2 regions of the Ornithinibacillus liuyingii genome follow, and region 2 is predicted to be linked to the other one. Evidence: a T-box and tRNA genes for the amino acid it is inferred to sense, from the RefSeq annotation. Region 2 holds a T-box; the other holds one or more tRNA genes.
What was found. The T-box of region 2 lies ahead of ileS (isoleucine--tRNA ligase). A T-box ahead of a tRNA ligase gene usually reads a tRNA of that ligase, here a tRNA-Ile.
Positions count from the first base shown of each region.

Region 1: it encodes a tRNA-Ile, which carries the amino acid that the T-box ahead of ileS (isoleucine--tRNA ligase) is inferred to sense. The anticodon was not compared.

Region 1 covers NZ_JBPWOS010000007.1:26,990-43,446, reverse strand. The annotation lists gene ACSKT4_RS10675 (ROK family glucokinase) at 10-972, opposite strand; gene ACSKT4_RS10670 (YqgQ family protein) at 972-1,181, opposite strand; gene ACSKT4_RS10665 (spore germination protein) at 1,256-2,713, opposite strand; gene ACSKT4_RS10660 (rhomboid family protein) at 3,014-4,534, opposite strand; gene ACSKT4_RS10655 (hypothetical protein) at 4,688-4,885, opposite strand; gene ACSKT4_RS10650 (5-formyltetrahydrofolate cyclo-ligase) at 4,944-5,501, opposite strand; gene rpmG (50S ribosomal protein L33) at 5,586-5,735, opposite strand; gene ACSKT4_RS10640 (hypothetical protein) at 5,911-6,120, shown strand; gene ACSKT4_RS10635 (endolytic transglycosylase MltG) at 6,144-6,728, shown strand; gene phoU (phosphate signaling complex protein PhoU) at 6,774-7,433, opposite strand; gene ACSKT4_RS10625 (peptidoglycan D,D-transpeptidase FtsI family protein) at 7,572-9,716, opposite strand; gene ACSKT4_RS10620 (MFS transporter) at 9,788-11,062, opposite strand; gene sodA (superoxide dismutase SodA) at 11,186-11,797, opposite strand; tRNA gene ACSKT4_RS10610 (tRNA-Phe) at 11,962-12,037, opposite strand; tRNA gene ACSKT4_RS10605 (tRNA-Ser) at 12,232-12,324, opposite strand; tRNA gene ACSKT4_RS10600 (tRNA-Ile) at 12,334-12,410, opposite strand; tRNA gene ACSKT4_RS10595 (tRNA-His) at 12,420-12,495, opposite strand; tRNA gene ACSKT4_RS10590 (tRNA-Met) at 12,522-12,598, opposite strand; tRNA gene ACSKT4_RS10585 (tRNA-Asn) at 12,606-12,680, opposite strand; gene ACSKT4_RS10580 (Na/Pi cotransporter family protein) at 12,908-14,536, opposite strand; gene ACSKT4_RS10575 (NfeD family protein) at 14,740-15,375, opposite strand; gene ACSKT4_RS10570 (hypothetical protein) at 15,454-15,783, shown strand; gene ACSKT4_RS10565 (DUF4190 domain-containing protein) at 15,827-16,198, opposite strand; gene ACSKT4_RS10560 (DUF2624 domain-containing protein) at 16,374-16,457, shown strand, end outside.
Region 2 covers NZ_JBPWOS010000001.1:304,900-321,356, reverse strand. The annotation lists gene ACSKT4_RS01625 (dihydroorotase) at 1-555, opposite strand, end outside; gene ACSKT4_RS01620 (aspartate carbamoyltransferase catalytic subunit) at 530-1,432, opposite strand; gene pyrR (bifunctional pyr operon transcriptional regulator/uracil phosphoribosyltransferase PyrR) at 1,585-2,124, opposite strand; gene ACSKT4_RS01610 (RluA family pseudouridine synthase) at 2,296-3,201, opposite strand; gene lspA (signal peptidase II) at 3,198-3,668, opposite strand; gene ileS (isoleucine--tRNA ligase) at 3,910-6,666, opposite strand; T-box leader at 6,822-7,049, opposite strand; gene ACSKT4_RS01595 (DivIVA domain-containing protein) at 7,108-7,611, opposite strand; gene ACSKT4_RS01590 (YlmH family RNA-binding protein) at 7,775-8,554, opposite strand; gene ACSKT4_RS01585 (YggT family protein) at 8,565-8,849, opposite strand; gene ACSKT4_RS01580 (cell division protein SepF) at 8,858-9,280, opposite strand; gene ACSKT4_RS01575 (YggS family pyridoxal phosphate-dependent enzyme) at 9,291-9,968, opposite strand; gene pgeF (peptidoglycan editing factor PgeF) at 9,993-10,802, opposite strand; gene ACSKT4_RS01565 (YlmC/YmxH family sporulation protein) at 10,826-11,083, opposite strand; gene sigG (RNA polymerase sporulation sigma factor SigG) at 11,556-12,335, opposite strand; gene sigE (RNA polymerase sporulation sigma factor SigE) at 12,456-13,175, opposite strand; gene spoIIGA (sigma-E processing peptidase SpoIIGA) at 13,192-14,112, opposite strand; gene ftsZ (cell division protein FtsZ) at 14,683-15,810, opposite strand; gene ftsA (cell division protein FtsA) at 15,877-16,457, opposite strand, start outside.

The sequences.
Region 1 (16,457 bases), on a different contig from region 2:
AATTAATTACTAGTTACTATTTTCTATTACTAAATACGCTGCACCAATGATTCCAGCATCATTACCTAGCTCTGCTATTCGAATTTCACATGCTCTACTTGTTCTTGCTAAAGCATATTTTGTAAACGATTTCTTAATAGGTTGTAATAATTGATCTCCAGCCTTTGACACGCCTCCACCGATTAGTATTTTGGAAGGATTTACTGTCACAGCTAAATTAGCTAACACAAGGCCTAATATGTCTGCTGTATGGTTAACGATTTGAATACTATTCTCATCGCCATTAGCTGCTAATTCAAATATATGCTTAGCCGTGATCGCTCCGTACTGGTTCTGTATTTGAGCTAGTTTGCAGCTTGGATCGTCTTCCATAAACTTCTCAGCTTGACGAACAATTCCGGTAGCAGAAGCAATCGTCTCCAAACATCCCTTACGACCACAATTACAAGGATAGCCATTTGGATCAACCGTAATATGTCCAATTTCACCTGCAGTCCCATTAACACCATTTATGATCTTGCCACCAGCTATTACTCCTCCACCTACGCCTGTTCCTAGAGTAACAGCAAGAATATCATTAGATTGGTTACCCGCACCTAACCAATTTTCACCTAAAACGGCAATATTGGCATCGTTTTCCACATATACTGGTAAACCTGTTTTACTAGACATATAGTCAGCTAGATTAAAATCTTTCCAACCAAGATTTACTGCTTCATACACATACCCTTTTTCGCCATCAATAAAACCTGGCGCTCCAATTCCTATTCCAAGAACATTATGCAAATCAATAGCTAATTCTGTCAATCTACCTAAGACAGATTCCCAGATGTCGTTCATAACAGCGGTATCATCAGAAGATTTATTTGTTTCAATTTCCCATTTTTGCATGATTTCGCCGCTAGCTTTGAGGATACCGATTTTAACGGTAGTACCTCCTATATCTACTCCAACAATAATTGATTTATTCATTATTTCTCACCTTTTTCAGAATGAAGTTTGTTGATTTCTTGACGGATAATTAATAGAGATAGTCTATAGTCCTCAACATCAATAAGTCCATATGAATATAATTCTTTTATCTCCGTTTGCATTAATTCCAAATCTGCTAACCGATTACCCGTATAGATAAACGTGCCAAAACGCTTAAGTAGTTGTAGTACATCATACAAAGTATTCATTTAAATCACCAAACTTTATTATACCAAATGAAGGAAAAAGGATATAGTCATAACAACAAAAGACCCAGCCGAAATTATCGATCTGGGTCTTGGGGATGTAAAATGGTTGGTCTTTTTCGTTTAAGAGGGATTGGCGTTCGAATAAATACATCTCGAAATGCCCGAAACGAAAATGGTAATACAGGCCAGTAATAAGGTATTTCGAAAGATTTCATCCGCACTGTATATAAAATCCATAATAGTGTTCCTACCATATAACCATTCACACCAAAAGCTGCCGTTACCAATAACAAATATATGCGAACTAGACGATTAGCAAGGCTCATTTCATAGCTAGGTGTAGCATAAGTACCAATAGCAGCTATTGCTAAATACAAAATAACTTCATAGGAAAATAATCCTACTTCTATTGCGACTTGTCCTATTAGTATAGCTGCAACTAAGCCAATTGCTGTAGCTAAGGATGAAGGAGTATGTATGGCAGCCATTCTTAGCATATCAATTCCGATTTCAGCGATGATAAACTGAATTAAGATTGGTACTGCTCCCACTTCACTCAACCCAATAAATCCTAGTTCTACTGGTAGCAGCTCTGGTTGGGTCGAGAATAGAAAGTATAACGGTAATATAAAGATTGATGCCCATACTGCAATAAACCTTACAAACCGAAGATATGCTCCAACAACAGGCTTTTGACGATATTCCTCTGCATGTTGTAAGTGATGCCAATAGGTAGTCGGTGTAATGATTACGCTTGGTGATCCGTCAATAATAATTAAAACATGGCCTTCATATAAATGTGTTGCAGCTGTGTCTGGTCTTTCTGTGTACCTTACTGTCGGGAAAGGATTCCAATGTCTACCACTGATATATTCTTCAACCGTCTTCTCTGCCATCGGAAGACCATCCGTGTCAATTTCTTTTAATTTATTCTTTATGTCAACTACTCTCTTCTGGTCGGCTATATCTTCTAAATAACAAATACAGATATCAGTTTGGGACCTTCTTCCGATTTGCATATATTCCATCCGTAATGAGCGATCACGTACTCTCCTTCTCGTCAGAGCAGTATTAAACACGATTGTCTCTACATAACCATCTCTTGACCCTCTTACTACCCTTTCTAAATCAGGCTCCCCTGGTGAACGTACAGGGTATGTTCTAGCATCAATAATAATAACCTTATTGACGCCCTCAACAAGTAAGGCGGTCGGTCCACCTAAAATAGTATCGGCAGCCTGATTCAAGTCATCGACTTCATCTAATTCTACATAAGGAAGATATCGTTTTAATAATTTCGTCAGTGCATCTGGCTCTAAACTATCTGGTTCGAGTTTAGCTAGAAATTTCATAATCAGATGCAATATGTCATCTTTTACAAACCCATCAATAAAGAACATGGACATTTTTCTTCCTGCATATTCTAAATCTAAATGTACAATATCGAAGTTTTTGTCTACTTGTAATCGTTCTTGGATATAGGTGTTGTTCTGTTCATAATTCGAAAATAGTGGTTGTTTGTCGTTTTCCATAGTTCCTCCATGAAAACCTTTGATAAGATTAGTTTTCGCTTGCCATGCAATTCTATTCATAAGAGCCCTTTACACTCTACTTGTACACAAGGACATGGAGAAACTATATTTGTTAGGGAGATTCGGAAAGATTCATCCAAAATAGAATCTAAAGTTTCTTAAGCACTTTGTATGCCCTTCATACTCAGAAGGGAGCTATATAAAAATAACTCCTTACTGTACATTATCTCTCTCCGGAGACTATGTACAGGTATGGAGTTATAGAAACGGGTATTCCGTGTTAATCATGTATGCAGGAAATTAATCTTTTGAGAGTTTTTCATACATTTCCTTAATTTTATCATCTGTTGGACTTGCTTGATAAGCTGCTTCAATCATCTCTCCTGCACGTTTATCCCCTATTTGATCATACAGAATTGCCAAGTTGTAATACGCCTCTGGTAATATACTTGGTTTATCTAATAGTTGGATGCATTTTTCTAAATCGGCAATTGCTGAATCAATTTCGTTTAAGTGGATATAGGCATAAGAACGTTGAAATAAAAACATGGCTTCAAATTCCTCGGGATTTTCCAATCCTTTTGTAGCACTTGTTACAACATCTTCATACCGTTCTTCCTGGATTGATTGCTCCATATTTTGGAGGAGATAGATAGGATTCGCTTCATTCTGATGCATTCCATATATAAACACTCCGATGCACAATGCAACATAAATAACTAAGGCACCAAGCTGCAATAGAACATTCTTTTTCATTGGAAAGTGTACGATACCAGCTACTATAAAACCGGCAACTAATCCTCCCATATGTGCCGAAACATCTAATTGTGGCATAGCAAATCCTAATAAAACGTTAATGCCTAACAGAATCAAGATATCTCTGCCAATTGTTTGTAGAAAAATACGTCGATGAAATAAGCCAAAATATATAAACGCACCGAATAATCCATACAGAGCTCCAGATGCTCCAGCGGATAAGTTAGTTACAAAGGCAAAACTAGCGATACCCCCACCTATTCCGGCAAGCATATAGATAACGAAGAATCTTGCAGAACCAAATATCCTCTCCGCTAAAGAACCAAAAAAATAAAGGAATAACATATTGGAGGCAAAGTGTAATAGGCCAATGTGTAAAAACATAGAGGAAATAATTCGCCACCATTCCCCATCCATAATTAACGGGTTATATTTTGCCCCATATTCCATCAATGTAACATTATTTTGACTACCTCCATTTAATTCTAATAAAAGAAAGAAAATAGCATTTATCGCAATAAGAAAATACGTAATAAACGGCTTTCCATAATTAAAAACATTACGCTCTTGTTTTTGTTTTTCCTGAACTTTATGAAACAATTCAACTTTATATTGCTGAGTAGTTGTTTCCATCAGTTCTTCACTTATATGATCTTCATCGTTTATAAACGTGACTCCAATATTCTGTTCTAATCTATTTCGTTCTGGTTCTATTTCATCCCCAGATAAGTAATATATCTTCATTTGAATCGGATTTTTATCCTGAACCGTCAATGGTTTTTTCAGTATTTCCCAGCTATCAATTGGTGTATGTGGGGAAATATAAACATTATGTATGTGAATATCTTTACCTTTTAACAATTTTCTCAGTGCACCAGCTTTTTGAAATACGATGCCGATGTCTTTCTTGAGATGATTTTTCCAATCAAATCCACTCGCAGATAACCGAACTACTGTAGAGGTCTTATTTTCATACTTCTCTAACCATATTTCCTCTACTTTATTGTTAAGGTATAACACATCATAACGATGTTCCTTAACCAACTGCTGGGCTATTGAGTACATTAGGTATATTTCGTTGTGCTCCATTCCTTCCCCTCCCCTTACATCATATCAAATTCAACAAATAAATGCTGAATCTAAAATTAGCTTCTTTATCGTTCTAGTCGTTGATAATATGTATGACAAAAAAAGAAGCTGTAAAAAACCCAGCTCCTTTTACGTGGTTGAATCGGTTGGTTCCTTGAAAAATCTTGGGAGAATATTCTTCCGGATAGATGGTAAATTCATGGATATGGAAACGGCTATTTTTCTTAAGAAACTCACCGCTAACATGGCGTTCATGATCTTATATCGCCATTTATAAACGACAGAAATCATGGCAACAAAAACAGTTAATATCATAAATACTCTCATCTAAACACCCCTTCAAAACTTTGATGTTTATAGTCTTATCCTTCTAGTCAAAAATATTCTATATAATAAACCCATCCTCAGATAACAAATGCTTTACTGCTATATCATGAGCTTCAACCGAGATCCTTTCCACAAGTTGTATATTACTAAGGATAGCAATGGTATTACCTTGATAGGAAGCTAAAAATCGGTCATAGTACCCGCCTCCAAATCCAATTCGAAACCCATGTGAATCAAATACTACCCCTGGAACTAAAATTAGATCCATTTGATGCTTGGAAAGGAAATTCTCTTCAATTGGCTTGGGTTCTAAAAGATTGGAATACACAGTTTCTAACTCTGCGAAGCTATGTAATCGATAGAAGGCCATTTCTTTCTCCTCTGGATAACATTTCGGAACAGCCATTACTTTTCCCTGTCTCCAGCCCTCTTCAATGATTTCTTTTGTATCCCATTCAAATCCCCTTGATATAGTGACACCAATAGTATTGGCTTCCTTCCAGTAGTCAGATTGGAATAAGTTGGTTTGAAGTTTTTTCTCTATCTGGTTTCTTTCCTGGTCGGTTATAGCTTGCAGACGTTGAATGACTTGTTTACGGAGTTGTTCTTTTTGCATGAATCACATCTCCTACTTTGTCGTATTTAGTATAAAAAAAGCTTGCTCCTAGCCATTGGTAAGAGCAAGCTTTTCCGTGAATCATTATTTTGTTTCACGGTGTAAAGTATGTTTTTTAAGACGTGGACAATATTTCATAAGCTCAATACGCTCAGGATTCGTACGCTTATTTTTTGTTGTAATGTAATTACGATCTCCCGTTTCGGTACAAGCTAAAGTAATGTTTACGCGCATGTTTTTCCCTCCAAACTTATAGTAAACTTGCATTAATCGCATCTATTAGTTCTTTTCAGACTTATTAATAATAGCAGATGTTTAGCAATCAATCAAGTACATGGAAAAAATTTATGGTTCCCTCGTGTCGAAATGTGTGATATAACTAATAATGTATATGAATGGAGGTTATAGAATGATTATTGCGGGAGTAACCATTGTTGTTGTTGCTGTTGTACTATTTGTACTTTCCTTTTTCTTAAATGACCGCTTTGAGAAAATTGAAAGTGAATTAGAGCAACTATCAATTTCGACAATGCAAGATACGTATCAGCTTAAGAAAAAAGTAAAAGTATTAGAAGAAGAATTACTTACAGAAGATTATCAAGAAACAGATGTTAATTAATCTATTAAAGTAAGGTGGAAAATATGAAGCAGACCATACGTGCATTTGCAGTAGGACTATGTACAGCAGCAATCATTATGTTAGTTGTCTCTTACTTTTCAGATGGCTCGAGTCAAAATTTATCTGACATGCCAATTGAAGAGGTATTAAAACATGTAAAAGAACAAGGATATCATGTACTATCTGAAGAGGATTACATATCCTTATCCATGAACCACAAAGTGGAAAAGGAAGAAACCGAGAATTCTTCAGAGTCAGAAGAAGCTAATGAGAATGAGAATGAGAACAAGAAAGAGGAAGCTAGTGAGAAAGAGAAATCTGATGAAAGTGCTAGCGATTCAGACGAAAGTTCTTCTGAGGAATCTTCTAATAACGAGCCAGAAGAGGAACAAGAAGAAGCGGTTAAATCATATACGTTAACCATAGAATCCGGTATGCCATCCTCAACGATTAGTAATCAGCTTGAGGAAAATGGGATTATCGATAATGCAAGAGATTTCAGTAACTATTTAGAAGATAAGGGCTATGCTAAACGAGTTCAACTTGGTGAATTCACGTTAACTAGTGATATGAGTCATTACGAAATAGCAGAAGCACTAACTAGATAAAATGGAAGAGGATTTTAGGTATAGCCTAATTCCTCTTCCTTTTCTTTAATCATTTAAATCTACTATTTCTCCTTTAACCAGAAACAAAATACTTTCCCCGATATTTGTAATATGATCCGCAAAACGTTCAATATATCGGGCACTGAAAGCGATTTGCATCACATATTGAACCTCTTCGGAGTTGATGGCCGTTTTACTCAACATATCCGTCACTACTTGTTTATAAAGTTTATCTACTTTATCATCCATCTGTGCCAATTTGTGTGCAACGGTAATATCTTCTTGTTGAAATGCAATGATCGCTGTATCTAACATTGCTAAAGCAGTATCACGCATAGTCTTTAATTCCTTTGGTAACTCTTCTAAATAGTGATCTCCTAAGCGTATCGTTGCTTTTGCTATATTCTTAGCATTATCACCCATCCGTTCTATATCGGTGACCACTCGTAAAGCAATAATTAATCGTCTAAGATCGGTTGCAACGGGTTGTTGCTTAGCAATTAATAGAATTGCTTTATCATTAATTGCTGCTTCTTCTTTATCAATTACTTTATCCTCTTCTACAACTTGTTTTGCTAGCTCTATATCCTGATTAAATAACGCATCCATACATTTAATTAATGCACTTTTAGCCAAATTTGCTAATTGGATGATATCTTGATTTAGTGTATCCATCTCTGAATGGAACTGTCCTCTACTAAGCATAAAATCGTCTCCCCTAATTAAAGTACACCTATCATAGTCCTTCAATATAAAGGCTATATTAACTATATGTAAAATTATTGTAAAAATATGTTTTCATGATAAAGACCCTAAGACTTTGTTACTGTCTTAGGGTCTTTGTTATTCGCTTTGATCTTCTTCTATTTCATCATTTTCAGTTGCTGAATTTTCTTCGTTTGTACTTTTATCGCGTTGCTCTTTAAGTGTAAAATAAGCCTCCATTATTCTACGAGTAATATTTTGGTTAATTTGGTAATCCGTATTTTCATCTAAGTTTGGAACGATTACTGATAAGGCAATCTCTGGGTTATCATATGGAGCATATGCTACCATCGTTAGATTAATGGTTTTGTATAAATTACCGTTTATCGTAATATCATTCTGAGCTGTACCAGTTTTCCCAGCTGCTTTAAAATTAGTGCCTCTAAAATAGCTATACGAAGTCCCACCTGGCTCCTGATATACTTGACGGAAGCCTTCTTGAACTCTTGCAATTAGACTGTCATCCATTACGATTTTATTTAATACTTTTGGATTTATACTTTTATATATGGATCCCATGTCCTCATCATTCGTCGATGGATTACGAACTTCCTTCAAGAAATGTGGTTGTACACGGTAACCACCATTAGCAATAGTAGACACATATTGAGCAAGCTGCATGGCACTAAACGTATCATACTGACCAATCGCATAGTCCATTAGTAAGCCGGCTTCTTTTTTAGGTCCAGTATAGCCAGTTGTTTCATTTGGATAATCAACACCGGTTTCTACACCTAAGCCGAACTGTTTAAAATAATTTCTCATTTGTTCAAATGCAGCCGGATCAAAACTGATCTTCTTATTTTCGTAATAATTATATTCTCCACCCATTTTCATCGCTATATAGAACATGTATACGTTGGAAGAACGTCTAAGCGCATCTAAATCATTAACCCGTCCTAAATTTGTCCATGATCCCTTTTGTGGGGTCCCGAGGATTTTAATTGGTGTATCAAATACGCTATTGCCAGGACTGATAACACCTGATTCATATCCTGCAAGGACGGTAGCCCCTTTAACAGTGGATCCAGGTCGGTAGCCGTCCGTCATTGTTCGAAAGGCCGAATCTACAATTTCATCTTGCTCAATCACACTAGTTTCTGGATCATCTAAATAACTCTGACCAGCAACGGATAATAACTCACCAGTATGTGGATCCATCACTACCGCTAAAGCATGTTGAAGATATCTATTTTTCCCGCCTTGTGTAGCAGCTTTAAGTTCTGACCTTAGTATTTCATCTACCTTTTCTTGAAATTCCATGTCAATACTAAGAACTAAGTCCTTACCACTTTCACCAGGTACCACTACTTCCGAATCAAGAATGACACCACTTTTACTCATCGTATATTTAACCTGTTCTTTTCTACCTCTTAACAGGTCTTCATATTGCTTTTCTAATCCAGTATCACCAACTCGATCATTACGATTATAGCCTTTGGCCAAATAGGTATCAATTGATTCTGCCGGTATTCCTTCTTTTTCGGTTGTCACATTTCCTAAAAGATTTCGTAATGTCTGTTCAAAAGGATATTCACGTACCCAATCTGTTGTGGCATTTATGCCAGGTAAAGACGCTAGGTGTTCTGCAACTTTTGCATATTCTTCCGGCGTCACATTTTCACTTTTTACAATTTGTGGTGATAATGAATAGGCACGGTCAAGCTCTTTTTTAATGAGGATAATTTCTAGATCCTGCTCAGTAAGGTCTTCATATTCTTCCTCCGTGATTCGCTCAAGTACAGTATTATATTGTTCTGCTGGATCCATTTCAGCAGCTTCCTCTTTAGTTAACTTCTCTTTAACCTCTTCGTCATTTAAAAGGTACCAATACTCTTTTTTATCCCGTTCGGTTATTCTGTTAAGTTGTTTTTCTCTTTTTTCTGGATCTGGGTCGAACATATCAATATATTTCGAAAGTTCCTGTGCAACGTTCAACCGATCCATTGCCTGCACACCTTTAGGTGGCGTATACGTAATAGCGTACATCGGCTTGTTTTTTACTACTACATTGTAGTTTCGATCATAAATCTCTCCACGTGGTACCGGTATCTTCGTTATATCCTCTGTTGTTTTATTTATTTCTTCCTGAAAGCTTTCCCCATTAAGTATCTGGACTACTCCAAGCTGTAAAATAAGCACCGCAAACAATAAAAATACTATAAAAAATAATATATTTAATCGAAAGGGAAGTTGGGCTTTTTGTTTTTTTTCCTTCTTCATATTTCTCCCCCATTATAAGCAAAATTTAGATTCTCTCTATCTCTATATTATAGCATTAATGATTGAAAAATTTAACGGTTTTTTTCATCGGTCACCTGATCTTTTATGAGTACGTCCTTTTTATTTGAACTAGTTAAATAAATATTTCTGCTATAGAAATAAACACCTAAGTGCATAGCCCCAAATACAACAAGTAGTATAGGTATAATTTTCTCTGTTTCAAATACGGTGATACTTAAGATGAATGTCATAATAGAGATAACCCGGCCAATATTTGTAAACAATTCTCTAACTACGATATATTCAATGCGTAATTCGCCTGCTTTCCATGCCTTTCCAATGACATCATATGTCATGGATGCATAGGGTACATTTACTATGGGGTATGCAATACCAATAATAATACCGTAGATGATTAACGTACTATAGCTAGCATGGATTAAAATAATGAATAATGCGAGGTACAGCATTAAGCTACCAATCAGAATAGCCTTTTTACGCTTGAAAGGCTTTATAAATTTCGTAGCTAGAAAATAAAAGACAAAGGAAAAACCAGAGAAGTAAAGATTAAACATACCGAGTGAAAGTTCACTTTGTGTCACGATATATACCCATATAGTAATGACAAATAGGAAAATTCCCTCACGTAATCCTTGAAAAAAATGAGCCTTTAATATTCGATTCCAATTTTTATTATGATTCTTCTCTAGGACTACACGCTTAAATAGGTAATCACCATTCGCAGGTCTTCTGATTAAAAAGAAGCTACAGGCTACCGCGCAAATGAATAAAATGAAGGATGCGGTAAAAATGGTACTGTACCCAATATTAGCTGGCATCTTGGAAATAATAAATCCAGCTGTAATTGGACCAATCATACCACCTAAAGACTGTAAAACACCTAAAAAACCATTAAAAAGATCCCGAGTCTCTGGTTCGGTAATTTCAAATGTTAGTACATTAAACGCTAACCAATAAAAGCCATAACCAATACCTAATAAACTTCCTAATAATAGGTTAAAATACGCTGCTTTCTCTCCTATCATAAGTACCGTTAAAAAAAACAGCGATAAAAAAATTACACCCAATCTTAAAACAATGACGCGATCCACCTTTTTCGCTATTTTTCCAGCCACTATAAAGGTAATCGGTTGAAACACAAAGATAGCAAGATTATAAAAAGCTATCGTGTAATAGTTTCCTTCTGCTTGTTTCCATAAGTAAATATTTACAAATGTATTGGATAAATATATACCTAATGAATATAGTCCACCTATTACTAATAATAGGATTAAATCACGATTAATTTCAGTTTTTCCGAAAACAAATTGTAAGCTTTTATGCATATTGAATTGCCCCTTTTCTCTCTTTCCTTAGTGTGAGCAATTCAAATAGAGATATACGAAAAGAAAAAAGGATGTCACAAAGAGACTTATCTCTCTGCGACATCCTTCTATCTATAAAAAGCGTTATTTAGCTTCACTGTAGTTTTTCGCAACTTGATCCCAGTTTACAACGTTCCAGAATGCTGAAACATAGTCAGGACGTTTGTTTTGGTAGTTTAAGTAGTAAGCATGTTCCCAAACATCAAGACCTAATACTGGTGTTTTACCTTCCATTAAAGGAGAATCTTGGTTTGGAGTGCTAGTTACCTCTAGTTCACCATTGTTTACCACTAACCATGCCCAACCTGAACCGAAGCGAGTTTTTGCAGCATTTTCAAATTCCTCTTTGAATTTATCAAAGCTACCAAATTTAGCATTAATCTTATCAGCTAGTTCACCAGTTGGTTCTCCACCACCATTTGGAGAAAGAACTTTCCAGAATAAGCTATGGTTATGATGACCTCCACCATTGTTACGTACAGCAGTACGGATGCTTTCTGGTACTGCATCCAGATTGCTAACGAGCTCTTCAAGGGACTTACCTGCTAATTCAGATTTTCCTTCAAGCGCAGCATTTAAGTTTGTAACATAAGTATTATGATGCTTTGTATGATGGATGTTCATTGTTTCTTTATCAATAGTTGGCTCTAATGCATCATATGCATAAGGTAATTCTGGTAATTCAAATTTTGCCATAATGAAATCCTCCTTCAATAATAAGTTATTTAGGGATAAAATACCCTTCACATGAAAGATTATCAGAGGTTTCCAGTTCTTGCAAATTATTTGCCCTTGTAACGTTATCTGTTGGAGAGAGAAAAAAATCCAATAAAAAAAACAAGCGATTCGCTTGTACAAAATGGTGGCTTGGGACGGAATCGAACCGCCGACACATGGATTTTCAGTCCATTGCTCTACCGACTGAGCTACCAAGCCTTGCTATATTTCATAAAAAAACATAATAAAATTTTCTTGTTATGTTTTGAACCCTGCATCTTCTAGATTATTCAAGGATGTGTATGCTTCGGGGTTACTCGTAGTTAATTCGGTGGATGTGTTGCTCGTTGCTCTACCGACTGAGCTACCAAGCCTTACGCTATGATGTTAAAAATAGTATTATTGATTATGTATGGAGGAGGTAGAGGGATTCGAACCCCCGCGCGGTTTGACCCGCCTGTCGGTTTTCAAGACCGATCCCTTCAGCCAGACTTGGGTATACCTCCGAGATTAAATGGTGGACCCTGCAGGACTCGAACCTGCGACCGATCGGTTATGAGCCGATAGCTCTAACCAACTGAGCTAAGGGTCCTAAGTTATATGGGGCGACCGGTGGGAATCGAACCCACGAGTGCCGGAGCCACAATCCGGTGCGTTAACCACTTCGCCACGGCCGCCATGATGTTTAAAATAAAATAAGTAATGGTAGCGGCGGAGGGGATCGAACCCACGACCTCACGGGTATGAACCGTACGCTCTCGCCAGCTGAGCTACGCCGCCATTTTGTTGGCTCCACAGGTAGGATTCGAACCTACGACCGATCGGTTAACAGCCGATTGCTCTACCACTGAGCTACTGTGGAAAATTATCAATCTTTTAAGTAAGAAGTAGATGTCTTCTCTTTAAGTGGCACGAGATATAATATAACATGTTCAATCTTTCGTGTCAACTATTATTTTAATTTAATTTATGTAATTTTTACTTTCTGTCGAAAACGACAATAATTACTATATCACCTTTATTTAAAAATAGCAACAAAAATTTACAAAAAAAATAAAAAGAGAGAGGAAAACCTCTCTCTTTATTCTCTTAATGATCCTCTAACACTGCTTCTGCAATATTAACTGCATGATCACCGATACGTTCTAGATTCGATATAATATCAACAAAGACGATACCTGCTGATACAGAACAATCCCCTTCATTCATACGGATGATATGCTTTTTACGATAGCTTCGTTCCATTTTGTCTATTTGGTCCTCTTTTTGAACAACTGCCAATGCCTCTTCCCGATTACCCGTATCAAGCGCCTTAATCGCTTGCTTAACGGTAGACATTGTTAAGTCAAACATATTATTTAAATCCTCTTGTGCCTTATCCGTGATCACTACTTTATTGGATATTTTATAATCGATTAACTCCACAACGTTTTCAAAGTGGTCTCCAATTCGTTCAATATCTCGCACTGTATCCATTAATACCGTGTGCTTTGCACTTTCAAATTCAGACAATGAACCACCAGAAATGTCAATAAGATAATCCGTTATACTACGATCTAAACTGTTTAGTGCGCCTTCAATCTGTAGAGCCATTTCAGCATGTTTCGTTTGGTTTGTTGATAAATACATGCTTGTCTCTTCCATGCCTTGATATGCATATTCACCCATGCGAACTATTTCAGCCTTTGCTTGGTCAAGGGCTAGCGCTGAAGATTGTTGAATAAAAATCGGGTCTAAATGCTTCGGCTTATATTCGATTGTAGTATCCTTTCCTGGTACAAGCTTCGTTACCATCCATGCTAGTAAGCCAATGAATGGGAACTGAACAATTGTATTTAGTATGTTAAAACTACCATGTGCGAAAGCAATAGTCATTTCGGCGTTTAACATTAGTTTTTCTTGTAAAAACATCACATATTGTGTGAATGGATGTAGTAATAATAAAAAGACAGTTGTACCTACTAAGTTAAATATGACATGTACTGCAGCTGCACGACGAGCAGCAACAGTAGCACCTAAGGATGCTATAATAGCTGTAATAGTTGTCCCAATATTATCACCAAAAAGGACAGGTAATGCAGCATCTAGTCGGATGGCTCCTTCAGAATAAAGTCCCTGCAAAATACCGATTGTCGCACTAGAGCTTTGTACGATAACAGTGAACAGTACCCCAATAACAACCCCTAATACGGAATGCTCACTCATACTTAGGGTTAATTCCTGGAATGCTTCTAACGACCTTAAAGGCTTCATTCCACTACTCATTAATTCTAACCCATAAAATAATGAGCCAAAACCAAACACGACTTGACCAATAGCAGTGACCTTTTGATGTTTAAAGAAAAAGATCATTAAGGCACCAATAGCAAGAATCGGTAATGAATACGCACCGACATCGATACCGATGATAAATGCTGTAACCGTTGTACCAATATTCGCACCCATAATAACTCCGATGGCTTGTCTAAGTGTCATAAATCCGGCACTAACTAAACCTACAGTAAGAACGGTCGTACCTGAACTACTCTGAATTAAAATAGTCACTACTATACCCGCAAGTACTCCAAGAAACGGATTACTCGTAAAACGGTCTAAAATTTCTCGCAAACGATCTCCGGCAGATTTTTGTAATCCATCTCCCATATATTTAATACCTAGAAGAAAAATACCTAAACCACCGATGAATTCAAAAATCAGCGTCTGCACGTCTATTTCCAATGGATATTCGCCCCTTTAATTATGTTGTCTTATGTATCCCTTATTGGCACACCTTTATCATTATTGAAAAAAGAATCCGTTTTGTAAAGCAATTATTAAAAACTTTACACAAAATTTACATTCAAATTCCGACAAGAAAGAACAAACTTCATTCAATAAAGGTATTGTGTGTAAAAGGCAAAAAAAAAATTCTTAGGAGGATCCTAAGAATTTTTTTTACGTTCTACTAATATTTTTGTTCCATCTACTTCAGTTACGACTACCTCCGTTCCTTTTGGTATCCATTGACCATTCGATATAGCACTATAATCTTTATTTCCAAGTCGTATCGTACCAACCGGACGTAAATCATTTAATGTAACCGCTTCTTGATGTAATAACGTTTTATATTCAGCATTGATAGAATTATATCCAGCCTCACTAGTCAATTTATCTTTTAAGGTAATCTTATTCCACATATCTCTACGCTTAAATACTTTTAAGAAGAACAGTGACCCTGCTGCCCCTAGTATTACCCCTAGTACTGCATATGCTCCAGCGGCAAAATTTGGTGCCGGTAACGCGACAGCTGCAATCATAGCAGCTGTACCAATAGTCGCTAAGGTTCCATCATTTAATACTTTACCATCTATAATTATAAGTGCGATTCCAATAAAATAAATGACAAGCATAAGAATAAGGGAGTCTGTTTCCAAATATACTGAAAAATAAACCGTTATAAATCCTATACCTAATAAAGCAAATATACCACGCATATTTACTAATATTTCACCAATTAAAAATAATGTTGCTAAGCCAGTGATGATAATAGCAATCCACTCTTGAGAAAATATTTCCATATTCTTCTCCCTCTCCAAATTAATCTTACTTTATATACGTTTGTGAATAATAAATGGTTTCATAATAAGGAGTAACTCATGAAAAAATTTATTCTTACTATATGTATTATACTATTTTTGATTAGTATCTATAAAGATTTAAACACCGGAACTGACTTATCAAAACAAAAAGAAAGTCAGGATTCTTCCCTAACATTAAACACTGCTTTTGAACCAATCAAGATAAAAACAGAACGAGGTGACACGGTGCTAACCGTTACCGAACGACTTAACCCAACGATACACAATATAAATATAGAGCAAATTCGAAGAGATTTTTCTACATTGAATCCAACAGTAGACCCTGATCATCTGCAGGTTAATCGCTATTATTTCTTTCCAAAATATAACGGTTATGGAAATAATTAGCCATAATATAAAAGAGGCCAGGTAGTGAACCTAGCCTCTTCATCTATACGAAAGGTAATATAAACAGGGTAATGATAATGGAGATTGCGCCGGCTACGATTGCAATATTACCAAGGGTATTTGCATGACGATTCCTTGCCATAAACCCTACAACAATCCCAGCACCACCTAAAAGAATTGGTGCCCAGAAGAATGAGGCAATAGATAACACTAAGGCTATCCAACCGATTGAAGTATTCGCTTCACTCTTTTCCTCGTCAAGGGCTACATTTCTGTAGTCATCTGCTGTTAATTCAGCAGCTGTTTCCTCATCACGGCTACTGTAATAAAGTCCATCGACGTGACGTGAAGAAATATCGTCTTCACCATGCTTCGGAGCGTTCTCCACATTATTGGTACGAATTTTATCGTCCATGATTGACCTCCTTCTATAAAATGATGAGGTGCAATTATAGTTTATGATGAAAAACGAAACTTATAATGCTACTTTTTACCACCAGGTGAAATAACCATTTTCCATAAAACGGTGAGAACAAGTTGATAAAAGCAGCTGGTAAGCATATAGTGGTAAACAAAGAGAGGTGTATATTATGTCAGTGTTTATAAAACAAATTATTCTGAATAAAATGAGACAAATTACAGCTGAAGATATTATACAATATTCAGGGGAATAC
Region 2 (16,457 bases):
GATAGAGTTATCTTCACAATGGGCAACAATTGCTTTCCCTGCTGCTTGTGCTCTTTTCATTGCCGAGTACATCGCGTGAGCTGTTTGGATGCCTACACCATCATCAGTAAATGCAAATACATTATGTTTGGCTAACTCCTCCAAATCAGTTAGCTCCTTCCCTTTTAACCCTTTCGTAATCGATGCATAAGGTATGACCCTAATGAGAGCATCTTGATCTATTTTCTCTAGTAAACTAGTAATGGATGCTACATCGTCCGGTACTGGATTCGTATTTGGCATGGCACATACTGTGGTAAAACCACCTCTGGCAGCAGCCATTGTCCCTGTTTTAATCGTTTCCTTATGTTCTCCTCCTGGTTCTCGTAAATGAATGTGTACGTCGATAAATCCAGGTGTTACAAGCTTTCCCTCACAGTTAATCAAACGATCTACATCTTCATTTTCAATAGATTCACCAATTTGCTTTATTTTACCTTCCTCAATTAGAACATCACAGCTTTCTAGTACCCCATTCTCCATCAATCGGCTAGCATTCTTTAATAAGATTCTCATTTATAATCCCCCATTTTTGTAATACATGTGTTAAAATTGCCATTCTCATAAAGACCCCATTATTCATTTGCTTAAATATTCTAGAGCGGCTACATTCCACAAGGTCACTATCCATCTCTACTCCTCGGTTAACGGGAGCAGGATGAAGAATAATTGCCTTACTTAACATCCTTTGTTCCCGTTCTTTTGTTAATCCAAATTGTTCTAAATACTGTTTAGTATCATGCTTTTCAACATGTCTTTCATGTTGAATCCTTAACATCATCACAACATCACAAAATTCAACTGCTTCATCTATTGTGATATATGGGAAAGGTAGTGATTCATCTTCGTAGCCTGGTGCAGCACTTAAATAGACATTGGCACCTAATCGTTGAAGTGTATGCGCGTTTGAGTTTGCTACCCTGCTATGTTTAATATCGCCTACTATCACGATGTTAAGATTTTCGAACGTATTAAATTCTTGATAGATTGTCAGAAGGTCAAGCATTCCTTGGGTAGGATGCTCACGTGTTCCAGCTCCAGCATTTATGATCGGAATAGTGATGTGTTCTAATTCTTCTATCCATTGGTCTGCATCATGTCTAATAACTAGTGCATTTGCTCCAATCGATTCAAAAGTCTTCACGGTATCATATAGTGTTTCCCCTTTTGCTAAGCTAGAGGCTTCTGCGTGAAAGTCTAACACTTCTAAACCTAGCTTTCTTTCTGCTACAGTAAAGCTCATTTTAGTTCTAGTACTTGGCTCGAAGAATAAATTCGCTACAAAAAGTTGCTTGGAAATTTTCATTTTTTTCATTTGATACATTTGTGCATCCTCTAGTAACTGAAAAATCTCTTGCTTACTTAACTGGTCGATGGATATAAAGTGTTCCATTTACAGCCCTCCCATTCGTCTAAGGATTTTACCTAAATAAAAACACCTCTTTGCATTTTGGTCGCAAAGAGGTAGACGTGCAGAATTCTATCGCACGTAATCAAAGCAACCTTGTAAACCTCTCTGGATTTAATTAAAGGTCCTTTCATTATTTATTTTTCATAAATAGATACTAAATCGGTTTGGTCCGTTTCATTAAGTCGGACTACTATAATCTCCTTCTCTGATGTTGGTATATTTTTCCCTACATAATCTGCACGTATTGGTAGCTCACGATGCCCTCTATCCACTAAGACTGCCAGCTGTATTTGTGACGGTCTGCCAATATCCATTACAGCATCCATTGCTGCTCTAACCGTTCTCCCAGTATATAAGACATCATCGATTAAGATAACCTTTTTATTCGTAATATTATCTGGCAAATCGGTTTTGCGTATTTCTGGTTCATTTGAATCTATAGCCTTTGCTAGGTCGTCACGATATAATGTTATATCTAGTTCCCCAATTGGCAAGGTTAAACCTTCAATTCTTTTAATCTTTTCTTGTATTCTTTTTGCCAGTGGTACACCTCTCGTTTTAATCCCAACGATGACAAGGTCTTCTCCACCTTTATTTTTTTCAAGGATTTCATGGGCAATTCGGGTAAGTGCTCGGTTTATTGCCTGCTCGTCTAGAATTTCGGTTTTTTTGATCATATGTGTTGCGCCCTCCTAAATAAAAACCCCCTTTTCTCCATAAGGAAAAAAGGGGGAGTAATTACAAATATCCCGTAAAAGTCGTTCCCTTTTTAGCCTCTCTGGACTGAAAATTTAAAGGTTTCTATTCATTTGTTACATTATTTCAGAATTAACTCTTCTTGTCAACTACATTAATTCTAAATTAGTTAGTAATTCTTTAAAATAGGCAGGTGGCTCTACTTCAAATTCTAGCCATTCCCCTGTAGTAGGATGTGTAAACCCTATTAGTCTTGCATGTAATGCTTGACCATTTGTATCCAAAGTTTTTCTAGGTCCATATTTTGGATCGCCTACAAGCGGAAATCCAATATACCGCATATGAACACGTATTTGATGTGTTCTACCTGTTTCTAATTGACATGCAATATGTGTAAATTCATTAAAACGGTTTAGCACTTGAAAATGAGTGACTGCGGGCTTCCCATTTTCCACCACGCCCATTTTTTGACGATCTTTCGGATCCCTTCCTATTGGCGCATCAACCATTCCTGTGTCATGATTAATGACACCGTGAACAACCGCTTCATATTTTCGTTTCACATCTTTATTCGATAATTGTTCAGATAAACTGGTGTGAGCTTTGTCATTTTTAGCAACGAGCAATAAGCCACTAGTATCTTTATCAATACGATGAACAATTCCCGGACGCTCTATCCCATTAATTCCAGATAGATCCTTACAATGATATAGTAAACCATTCACTAATGTGCCAGATTGATGCCCTGCAGATGGATGGACGACCATTCCTTTCGGCTTATTAACCACTAATACATCCCTATCTTCATAAACAATCTCTAAAGGAATATTCTCAGCTTCAATATCTAATGACTCCACCTCAGGAATTCTCCATGTAATAACATCTCCTACTTGACACTTATAATTAGCCTTTACTACCTCATCGTTCACCATAACAAGCTCTTTCGTAATCCATCCTTGAACCCGTGAACGAGATTCATCAGGGTTTATGTCGGCTAATAGTTTATCGATTCGCATTTTATTTTGAGTTTCTGTAACAACATGTTGTAATGTCATTTATTTTTTCCTTTCTGCTTTTTCTCATCCAATATTGTAGCAATTATCACGAATATTACACCGATTGTCAGTGCCGAATCCGCAATATTGAAAATCGGGAAATCATATCCAAAAATTACAAAGTCGAAAAAGTCTACTACTTCTTGATGGAATAAACGATCAATAAAATTACCAATAGCACCACCTAAAATTAGGCCTAAAGCGATACCAAATAATTTGCTTTCTTTTCCAAATTTTTGTAGATAGTAAATGATTCCGATAATCACAATTATCGTTACTATATAAAAGAACCACATTTTACCTTCTAATATTCCCCAAGCTGCACCACTATTTCGATGCGAGGTTAACGAAAAGAAGCCATCTATAATCGATATTTGCTCATATAATTCCATATTTTTTACTACTAAGTACTTGGTAAATTGGTCTACTGCTATGACGAATACTGCTAAAATATAGTACCGATACATTCAGGTTACCCCTCCATATTGACTACTTCACTCTATTATTTGTATATAAATCCTTAGTTAATCTTATACCGTATCCTGTAAAAATTCAATGATTTGTCCATTATCATTCTGTATAACTGTCGGAAACGTATACGGATGAAAGAAACCCGAACTAATTCGTTGATATCAAGCGAATTAGTTCGGGTTATTCTAGTTTTATTGCCTTATAAGCTTCACGTTATTTTTATGCCAATTATAACACTTATGCAAAATAGTGTTTTTCTACAACATCGGCACAGCGGGAGCAAAGTGTTGAATGTTTTTCATTTTGTCCTACTGTATCTGAGGCAACCCAGCAGCGTTCACATTTTTCAGCTGGATGTTTTTCAACAAGAACATCGACATAACGGTATTCTGCTGCTTCCTCTGATTGTTCCTTAACAACAGCCTCTGAAACGATTAGAAGCTGATGAACATCGTTAATTGAATTTATTACTGTCTTTGTTTCTTCATCTCTTGGAACAACCGTAATCTTAGCCTCTAGAGACTTACCAATTACTTTTTCATTACGTGCCTCTTCAAGTGCTTTTAGTACATCATCACGGATGGCCATGAAATGATTCCACTTGTTCTCCAAACCATGAAATCCTTCGATTTCTCTTGGTTCTGGAATATCTGTCAATTGAGGGCTCTCTTCTTTAACCCCCGGAATATATTCCCATACCTCATCGGCAGTATGTGGGATAATCGGTGTTAACAATTGTACCAAGGTGGTTAGGATTTCATAATACCCCGTTTGGATACTACGACGACGATGATTATCTGCCGCTTCAATATAAAGAATATCCTTAGCAAAATCTAAATAGAAGGAGCTTAGATCATCTGCAACGAAGTTATGGATACGATGGAAAATAGGAGAGAACTCAAATTTCTCATAACTTTCCCGTACTTCTTTTACTAACTGTTGCAAACGATGTAACATGTAACGATCTACTTCTTCCATTTCTGCTTCCGGTACACGATCTGTTTCTGGATTATAGTCAGCTAAATTTGCTAACATAAATCGGAAAGTGTTTCGGATTTTACGGTACGCCTCAGAAGTTTGTTTCAGAATGTCATCTGAAATACGGACATCTGCTTGATAATCAACCGATGCCACCCATAGACGTAAAATATCTGCACCTAGCTGCTTTAATACTTTACTTGGCATGATAACATTTCCAAGTGATTTACTCATCTTACGACCATTACCGTCTAAAACAAAGCCATGGCTAATAACGTTTTTATATGGTGCTTTACCTGTAACAGCTACGGCCGTTGATAAAGAAGAGTTAAACCAACCACGATATTGGTCACTACCTTCTAAATAAACATCAGCTGGTCTTGTATGATCTTCTCTATTTAATAATACTCCTGCATGCGAAGACCCAGAGTCAAACCAAACATCCATAATATCCGTTTCTTTCGTGAATTCACCATTTGGACTATGCTCAGAAGTAAATCCTTCTGGTAATAGATCTTTCGCTTCTCTTTCAAACCAAATATTAGAACCATGCTCTGCAAATAATTTCGATACATGTTCAATTGTTTCATCTGTAATAATTGCTGTTCCATCCTCACCATAAAATACCGGAATTGGAACTCCCCAAGCACGTTGACGAGAAATACACCAGTCCTCACGATCACGAACCATATTGTATAGTCTTGTCTCTCCCCATGCTGGATACCAATTAACTTGTTTGATTTCATCTAAGATATCTTCACGGAAATCTTTGATTGAAGCAAACCACTGTGCGGTAGCACGGAAAATGGTTGGTTTTTTAGTTCTCCAGTCATGTGGGTAGGAGTGAGTAATAAAGGAAAGTTTTAATAAAGCACCGACTTCATCTAACTTTTCAGTAATTACTTTATTTGCATCGTCATAGAACATACCTTCAAATCCAGGTGCTTCACTAGTAAACACACCTTTATGATCCACTGGACAGAAAGCCTCAATGCCATATGCCTTCGAAACATAAAAGTCATCTTCCCCATGGCCAGGAGCTGTATGAACACAACCTGTACCTGCATCAGTCGTAACATGCTCACCAAGCATGACAAGAGATTCACGGGAGTAGAATGGATGTTTTGCTGTTACGCGCTCTAATTCTTTTCCTTTGAAGCTTTTCACTACTTGTAGATTTTCCCACTCTAGTTCTGTTATTAAAGATTCAAGTAGTGCTTCTGCCACAACAAATTTGTCATTATTAACTTTAACTAACACATAGTTGATATCAGGATGGACACTGATACCTAGATTAGCTGGAATTGTCCATGGAGTTGTCGTCCAGATGACAATTTTATCTCCAGAATCCAGAACTTCTTTTCCATCTTCTACTTCAAACGCAACATAAATAGAAGCAGAGCGTTTATCATAATACTCAATCTCTGCCTCAGCAAGCGCTGATTCAGAAGAAGGAGACCAATATACTGGTTTTAGTCCTTTATAGATATACCCTTTTTTGGCCATTTCACCGAATACTTTAATTTGAGCCGCTTCATAATCTTTCGTTAATGTTATATATGGATTATCCCAATCACCACGTACGCCTAGTTCTTTAAATTGCGAACGTTGACTATCGACTTGGGTTAATGCATATTCTGCACATAGCTGTCTAAATTCTGCTACAGATAGCTCTTTACGTTTCACTTTTTTATTCTTCGTTAATGCAGTTTCAATCGGAAGACCATGTGTATCCCATCCTGGAATATAAGGTGCATGGTAACCTGACATTGACTTATACCGCGTAATGAAATCTTTTAAGATTTTATTTAATGCATGACCAATATGAATATCACCGTTTGCATATGGTGGACCATCGTGTAGGATAAATGTTCGTCTACCTTTTGTTCTTTCCACTGATTTTTCGTATAGGTTCATTTCTTCCCATTTTTCACGACGTAATGGTTCTTTGTTTGGTAGATTCCCTCGCATTGGAAATTCTGTTTTTGGCATCAGTAATGTTTCTTTATAGTCCACTGATTAGACCTCCTTATGTTTTAACTTTACTTGATAATTATGTTTGGCTATTTTTTGATTTGTTGTATAGTTTCGCGGTTAGAACATAAGCTCGCTAAAATTAACCCAACTTCCCGAAAAACCATCATAAAATAAAAAAAGCCTCTCTGATCCCAGAAAGGGACGAGAAGACTCGCGGTACCACCCTTATAAATTTAAAATGATAACATTTTAAATTCACTCGATATTCGTAACGTGAACAAGACGTCCAATTTTACTTGATTTATTTCAAATTGGATACTCAAGAGTGATTTTCTAAAAACGTGCTGTACTAGGCTTTCACCAGACCCTAGCTCGCTCTGACAAGCAACTAGTTTTTATACTGTCTCTATCATCGTATTTGCTATTATTTTAACCTATTCGTGTAAGCATTATATGTAAATTTTAATAAAACGTCAAGGTTTAAGATTCATTATTAGCTAATTCTAAATCTTTACCAACCGCTTCCTCAAATAAATCTTCCCAATCATCTGATCCAATCATATCTAATTGAGCTTCCACAAGCATTCTTAGACGAGTACGGAAAACTTTAGCTTGTTTCTTTAACTCTTCGACTTCCATTGAGATTTTGCGAGACTTACTTAGCGCATCGTTAATAATACGGTCAGCATTTTTCTCTGCCTCTTTAATGATGAGTTTCGACTCCTTTGAAGCATTCCCTTTTAATTCTTCAGCCGTTTCTTGAGCAATAAGGATTGATTTATTTAATGTTTCTTCTATATTGGTGAAATGGCTTAACTTTTCATTCATTTGTTCAATCTTTTCTTTTAATTCTTTTCTTTCTCTAATTACCATTTCATAATCCTTAATAACCTGATCTAAAAATTCATTTACTTCATCTTCATCATATCCACGAAAACTTCTCGTAAATTCTTTATTATGAATATCTAATGGTGTTAATGGCATAACGGCTACCTCCCTATGATTTTATAAAAATATTAGTCCATTTTCAGTATACCAGTATATTTCGACAAAAAATATGTATTTCCTGCAATTTATGCTTACATTTCTAGAAAAAAGTCAAAAAGCAACTATTCGATATCATTATATATCAAATAGTCACTCTTTACTATACCTGTAATAATGCAGTTGTAACTTTTATTTTTTCCTTTTTGGTTTGCCCATTGACAGCGATGAGCTTGCTTCTACCTTTTCCTCTTAGAGAAATCATATCGCCTTCTCTTAAAATGAATTTACTATCCTCAACCGTACGATAGTTAACTTTAACTAATCCTTTATCAATAAGAGTCTGTGCCTCTTTGCGGGATAAAGAATAAATTTCTTTTAACATCGTATCCAGTCTTAAGGAAGAAACAATTTTCTCAGAACGAAACCAAATAGGTTCTTGTTCAATTAAATCCGAAAAAGGTTTTTCTTCGAATGTAATTGTAGATTTCCTGATCATCGTCATATTCATCTGGATATAAGCGGAAATATCTTTATCTAGAAAAAGTTGAACCTTGCCTTTACCAACATAAATATCTCCTACTTTTTTTCGTTTCATTCCTAATGATAAAAAGGCACCTAACACATCTCGATGAGTAAGCGAGACGAATTTTTCATGGTAGGTAGCCTGTAATAACGATATATTAAAGGAATCCTCGTCAATCTCTTCATAAAGAGGAGCAATAATCGCTCTTTTTCGCTCAGAGTAGGTTCCTCCACCAAAAAATAACAATTTTAACTCATCATTTGAAGTTCCAATTAACATTTCAATAATTTGTTGTTCCCTCGGGTCTAAGAAATCTGTCAATCGAGGTAAATAAGAGCGCTCCACTTGTTCCATCCATGATAATACTTGATCAATGAAGCTATGCTCTTCTTTACGAAAATGTTGATATATATCCATCTACCTGTAATCACCCAATTACCAATCGTACTAAAATATCATATATAGCCCACAACCCAGCCCCTGCTAGCTGTAACACAATAATCGCAACAATAGGTGAAATATCGATCATTCCTAGTGGGGGGATAAACTTACGGAAAGGTTCTAAATATGGTTCATACAATTTTGAAAGTATTTCCCCAAATGATGATTCTCTTGCTCCAGGAAACCATGACATGAAAATATAAATAATTAATCCGAAACTATAAACACGTAATACATTAGACAAAATCAAAAATAACGTATATAACGACATGATCTACTTTACCATCCTTTATTGAATTCTTCTTCGAAAGCTTCTGTGATAGAGCCAGAGACATCAACATTATCTGGTGCACAGAGGAATGTTTGTGAACCTAAACGTTGAATAACCCCGTTAACGGCATACACTGTCCCACTTAAGAAATCTATCATTCTCTTTGCCTCATAATGTTCTACACGTTGTAAATTTATAACAACGGTTCGTTTATTGACAATATTATCTGCAATTTGCTGTGCTTCATCAAACGTCCTTGGCTCACAGAGTACTACTTTGGAAGAACTTGTTTTAACACTTTTTAAGTTGATTACATTATTACTAGTAGCCGGGATTACGTTATTGGAGGAAGATGTAGCTACTTCTTCTTCAATGTATTCATATTCATCGTCCATAGCAAATAATGTCTTTAACTTGTTCTTAATACTCAAATTATCCACCTCACTTATTAGCCCCAACCAGCTTAGAACCGATTCGAATATGGGTTGCACCTTCCTCAATTGCAATATCATAATCATTGCTCATTCCCATGGATAAATACTCACATGGTGCAAAAGGATAGTTTCTCTCTTTAATAGTGTCTCGTAAATTTCTAAGTATACCAAATACTTGATGTAGTAGCTCTTTATCTTCTGTATGTGGAGCCATGGTCATTAACCCAACAATATGTATTTTAGTGTATTGAGAAATTTTCTCAACAAATTCCATTACTTCATCCGGATGTAGTCCGTGCTTGGAATCCTCACCACTAACATTAACCTGGATAAAACAATTAACAGTAGATGAGGCACGCTTTTCAATTTCTTTAGCTAATGACAGTCTATCCAAAGAATGAAGATAATCTACCTTATTTATTACATCTTTTACTTTCCTTGTTTGTAGACTACCAATAAAATGCCATGTAACATTGTCTTGTATTTGATCATACTTTTCTAAAAATCCTTCTTGACGATTTTCTCCAAGATCAGATATTCCAGCTTCGATTGCTTCCATCGTTCTTTCTATTGTAACATATTTCGTTACAGCAATGATGGTGATCTCATTTGGATCTCGATTTACCTTATGACTAGCTTCATTAATTTTTGTTTTAATTTCTGCTAAGTTTTGTGCTACATCCATGATGACATGTACTCCTCCTTACCACTAACCCGTAAAACCAATATATCCTAACATTCGACCGGTTTTCCCTTGATCCCGTCGATGTGAAAAAAACAAATTTTCATCTCGATACGTACAGTAAGATGTTACATCTATATTACTACGAAACACGCCAGCTTGTACAAGAATTTCGACATTTAATTGTTTTAAATCTAACAAATAGTGGTCATGACCTGTCTCGATCAAAACCACATCATGAAACTCCTGTGGTATGCGATTTTTTACATAGTTATCTACCTCGTAATTTTCAGTAGATATAGAAGGACCTATCGCTACACGTATATCTTTAGGAGCCGAACCAAGTTGGATAAATTTCAGGATCGTTTTCTCAGCAATTCTAGCAACCGTTCCTTTCCACCCTGCATGGGCAATACCTACGTATTTTGTTACCGGATCAAAAAAGAATAAAGGTACACAATCGGCAAAAAAGGCTGTACAGAGGATTCCTTTCTGGTTACTGATCAATCCATCTATTCCTATTAGAGACGATTCTACAGTAATTGCTCCTCTACCAGCATCTTGAGAATCAACAATATGTACTTCAGAATGATGGACCTGCTCACCACTTACCCAGTTATCTAGTGGAATATGTAAAGTTGTAGCTAATCTTTTTCGATTTACAAGTACGTCTTCTACATCATCAAAAACATGTAATCCCATATTATTTGTATGAAAGGGTTGCTTACTAACACCACCATGACGAGTCGTAAAACCGACTGTTAAGTTTGGTTCCATTTCCATCCACTTATTTATATGAAGCAATGAATTTCCATCATATTGGAATATGTCTTGCAACGTAATTCCCCCTGCTAGAATAATTATTCAAGATATAATTTAGCCCCGTCAACATCTTTTACTAAAATCACGTCGGAACCAATTGTGACGATTTGCTCCCAATATATCATTAATTCATCAGGTTTTCCAAAGAAACCTCCCTTTTTTTCGCGAATATAAATAACTAATGCAATTATTCTTCCGCGATCAGGATCAATCTCTAGATCGGAAATATGCCCTAATCTTCTTCCGTCATTAATAACGATCAGTTCTTTTGCTTGCAAATCAGATAATGTAATCACCCGTCTCACCTACCCTTACTAGTGATATATATGCACTAGTTTAAGAGTTCATTCAGGGCTTAGCCAACGAAAAATTATTTACTCCCGCTTAAGATTTTCTTACATGAAATAGAGGCTGGAGCAAAACGAAAACAAAGGTAATAAAAAACGAACAAATTACCACATTAGCCCCGGAAATATACGGAGACCCCTGTGGGAGGAAAGGCATCGGTGAGACCCCAGGGGAGCGTTAGCTCTGAGGAGGCTCACCATGCGCCCAACGGTAAAGAAGACACTGCGGGGTCTTTTCGAGCAGATGTCGCACTTATACTGCGATAAAGTGCAAGGTAGACACTGCGAGGTTCTCTCGAGCAAATGTCGCCCCTGTACAGGAAGCAACCGCAAGTATATTTCCGGGGCGGGTTCGATGCGCTAACTTTAATGTTCGGTTTATCCTATGTTAGAAATAGTTTTGTCCCAGCCTCATATATCACTATTCAAACATTTGCTTATTCATTTGACTAATTGCAGCTTTTTCCAATCTGGACACTTGCGCTTGGGAGATTCCGATTTCGTCGGCAACCTCCATTTGTGTTTTCCCTTGGAAGAAGCGTTTATTAAGTATCATTTTTTCTCGCTCATTTAGTTGATGCATTCCTTCCTTCAAGGAAAGCTTGTCTACCCAGGTATCATCCCTATCTTTATCATCACTAATTTGATCGACTACATATATCGGGTCGCCACCATCATTATAAATTGGTTCAAATAGAGATACCGGATCTTGTATTGCATCCATTGCAAAAACGACATCCGAATGTGGTACCCCCATCTCTTCAGCAATTTCAGCTGGAGTAGGTTCTTTTGATGTTTTATTAATTAATTTCTCACGTACCTGAAGTGCTTTATACGCAATATCTCGTAAAGAACGAGATACACGTATTGGATTATTGTCACGTAAATACCTACGAATTTCACCAATAATCATCGGTACGGCATAAGTAGAAAATCTCACATTATGACTTAAATCGAAATTATCAATAGATTTCATTAGTCCGATACAACCAACTTGAAACAGGTCATCTACGTATTCACCACGATTATTAAATCGTTGGATTACGCTTAACACTAAGCGGAGATTCCCATTAACCAATTCTTCTCTTGCGTAGATATCCCCCTCTTGCATTTTAATAAAAAGCGCTCGCATTTCTTCGTTTGTTAAAACAGGTAACTTAGATGTATCTACACCGCATATTACTACTTTATGTCTAGTCATTCTGTACCCTCCCAGTTGGAGATGCTGTTCATGGACAGTATCTCCTAGGAAGGAAAAAATTATGCAGTGTGAATCATTGATTTAAAATATATCAACCCCATTAATTCTTGCTATATCAAGCTACACCATCTTATTAAATTCTTTTTTTAACCTACGAATAATTTTCTTCTCTAATCGAGAGATATAGGATTGAGAAATACCTAACATATCCGCTACATCTTTTTGTGTTTTTTCTTCCTCACCTATAAGACCAAATCTCAATTCCATTATTTGTTTTTCTCTAGCATTTAATTGTGATAAAGCATTTTGCAATAGATGCTTATCAACTTTTGTTTCTAAATTTTTCGTAATAACATCTTCCTCTGTGCCTAACACATCAGATAATAGTAGCTCATTCCCATCCCAATCAATATTCAATGGCTCATCAAAGGAAATTTCCGATTTAAGCTTATTGTTTCTTCTTAAATACATGAGAATCTCGTTCTCAATACAACGAGAAGCATATGTTGCAAGCTTTATCTTTTTCTCTGGATTAAACGTGTTAACTGCTTTAATTAATCCAATGGTGCCTATACTAATTAAGTCCTCTATATTAATCCCCGTATTCTCAAATTTCCTTGCAATGTATACGACTAAACGAAGATTTCGTTCGATGAGTACAGATCTTGCTGACGAATCTCCTTTGGTTAGTAATACTAATAATTCGCTTTCCTCTTCCTTAGATAACGGTGGAGGCAATGCTTCACTACCACCTATGTAATAAATTTCTTTTGGTTTAAAACCTAATTTAACTAATAACTTATACCACCAAACCCGAAATTTTAATTTTAATTTTTCCATTTGTATCGCTCCTTTTTTATGCTGAATGAATAGTTGCTAATTTTATTAGTTGCGGGTGTAATAAACAATGATAGCTTTTGTCATCTGTTAAATCAGAAAATTGGATGCCGATTAATAGTTTACTAGCAACAATTTGTTGTTCCCCATAGTAAATAGTTAGATTGTCAGGCTTTAATGCAAAGAGAAAATTACTTCTACCTTCCACACCGTGAAAAGGAACAACTTGCATATAGCTAGCCCAGTTCACAGGGATATCTTCCATATTTAAATTCTCGTAGGCCTGCCTTAATTTGATCCAATCGTCGTGTTGAAACCATTGTTTTAAAAAAGACTCATCACAAATGACCACAGGTCTTTTCGTTAATGGATCGACTAATTGATTACCACTATCAATAAATCCAGTAGTTGTAAAGCTTTTATTATTAATCGTTAAGCAAACTTCATAGAGTTGATCATATCGAATTTTTTCTACCACGTGCTTGTCCATACGATTCTTTGTAAACCAAAGAGCAATCGGAAATCCAATGACAACAAATAGCCAACTAACCGGATCACCATAGCCAGTACTAAATGACAAAAATCCTGAAGCCGAAAGAGCAATCGGGTTTTGTAATACATAATGTGCCGCGAACAGTCCCCCACCGATTGTAAACGTTACAAAATAAAACAATAAAAGCTGCTTCATCATTTGTTTTACAGATACAAAACGGAATGTAACTGCGATGATGAGAATAGAATAAAGTATCTTACCAAATAACGTTGAGATATATGCATTTGGAAAATAAAGTGTTATTGGTACAATGAAAGACGCAACAATGGCTCCTAAGACTAATCTCCCTTTAGGGGTATACACTCTACTTAATGCTTGTGTTAACATCAAAAGCATTAAATCTAAAAGGAAATTCAACACCCAAACTGCGTCAAGGTAAATAGTCATACTATTCTTCCTTTCTAGAGCTTGAAAAGAGTAGATTGGTTATGACATTTAAGGGATTCACTCCTTACTTTTAATCAGAATCGTGTATAGTAGAAGCTTATATAATGGATTCATTGGTAAGAATAACGTATTAGAAAGACTCGCATTCTCCCAATCTCTAGCAAATGCGTTAGCTTTTCTAAAACTAGTTGGGAAAGTTTTTCATACTTTCCTATCTGCTAAAAAGAAGTATAAACTAGTTATCAAGCGAAGTCTGTCAGTTCTTGTATGCAAAAATAAGCTAATTTCAACTAGTTATGTCGAGGGTCTTAGTCAATAATTCGTAATTCACCTCGGGTATATTTATGAGCGGAAACCTCTGATGAATCGACGTGGTAAGTGGAATTACGGTGCAACATGTCATTATATATTAGCCATTTAGAGTGAGACATGTCATTTCTATTGAAATACTTATGTAGGATATCGACTCAACAAAAAAATCTCGTACCACCTATTTCGTGATACGAGATTATTTATTATCGTCAGTTAAATTAGACTCCCCTTTTAGAAAGTCTCTCTATTAAGAAATTCTTAGCGATTACGATTTCTGTTACGTAAAAACGTTGGAATGTCTAACACATCTTCTTCTTGACGAGGACGTGCTTGTTGTGGTTGTTCTTTGGTTACTTCTTCATTCACTCTAGTTGCTGCATGCTGTGTTTGATTTACAGTAGGACGTTGTCTGGTTGGTTGCTCAGGTTTTTTGTTTTCATCAAATCCAGTCGCAATAACGGTAACAATAATCTCATCTTTAAGATCTTCATTTATGACGGATCCAAAGATAACGTTAACCTCTTCATCTGCAGCATTTGTTACGAGGTCCGCAGCTTCTTGTACTTCATATAAACTTAAATTAGTACCACCAGTAATATTCATCAGGATACCATGTGCACCATCAATTGAAGTTTCTAATAATGGTGAAGAAATAGCTTTTTTAGCTGCTTCTGTCGCACGATTTTCACCAGTTGCAACACCAATCCCCATTAGTGCAGATCCTTTATTAAACATAATCGTTTTAACGTCAGCAAAGTCCACGTTAATAAGACCTGGTTTAGCAATTAAATCGGAAATACCTTGTACACCTTGACGAAGAACATTATCTGCTTCTCTAAATGCTTCTAACATCGGTGTGTTTTTATCCACAATTTCTAGTAATCGATCATTTGGAATAACAATTAATGTATCCACATTATTCTTTAATGCATCGATTCCAGAAACAGCTTGGTTAGATCTTCTTCGTCCTTCAAATGAGAATGGGCGAGTTACCACACCTACTGTTAAAGCACCTAGATCTTTTGCAATTTGTGCAATAACTGGTGCAGCACCAGTGCCAGTACCGCCACCCATACCAGCTGTTACAAAAATCATATCTGCACCTTGTAATACTTCTTCTAGTTGTTCTTTGCTTTCTTCAGCAGCCTTTTTACCTACTTCCGGATTGGCACCTGCCCCAAGTCCTCTCGTAAGTTTCCCACCAATTTGTAATTTCGTTTCCGCTTTTGATAAATTTAATGCTTGTGCATCTGTATTAACTGCTATAAATTCAACACCTTCAACACCATGGTCAATCATTCGGTTTACAGCGTTATTTCCGCCTCCACCGACACCAATAACTTTAATCGTTGCTAATTGGTCAATACTTGTATCAAACTCTAACATTTTTCGTTCCTCCTAATATGCAAATTACAAGATTTCTAGAAGCTAATTTTAATGTGGGAACGCTGATTAATCGAAGAAATACTTAAATAAATTAGCAATTCCAGACTCTTTTTTATTATTCTCTTTCGTTTTCGTTGTTGTAGCTTGTGTAGGTTGTTTTTTGGTCCGTTTCGGTTTTGGTTCTTCCATTGATACAGTGATCGCAGGGAATAATTCTTTCCCTTGAATCTTTGCATTATGATATGCAAACTGTAATATCCCAACCCCTGCTGTAAATTGTGATTCACGAACACCGATATAATCCGGGATTGCAATTCGAACATTTGCTTGAAAAACGTCTCCAGCAAGTTCTAGTGCACCAGGCATTTTCATCGTACCACCAGTTAGAACATATCCACCTGGTAACTCATGATAACCCATTCTTCTTATTTCTCGCTCTGCATACGCATAAATTTCTTCTAGTCTAGCTTCAATCATGTCAGCAATCTGAAGCTGATTAAAGGTTTGCTTCGCATTACTTCCAATAATCGATGCTTCAAACACTTCCTCTTCTTGGGCGTCATTATAGAAAGCATGACCATGATTTAGCTTAATGTCTTCAGCTTCTTCAGTCGTTGTTCTAAGGCCTATTGACAAATCCTTTGTGA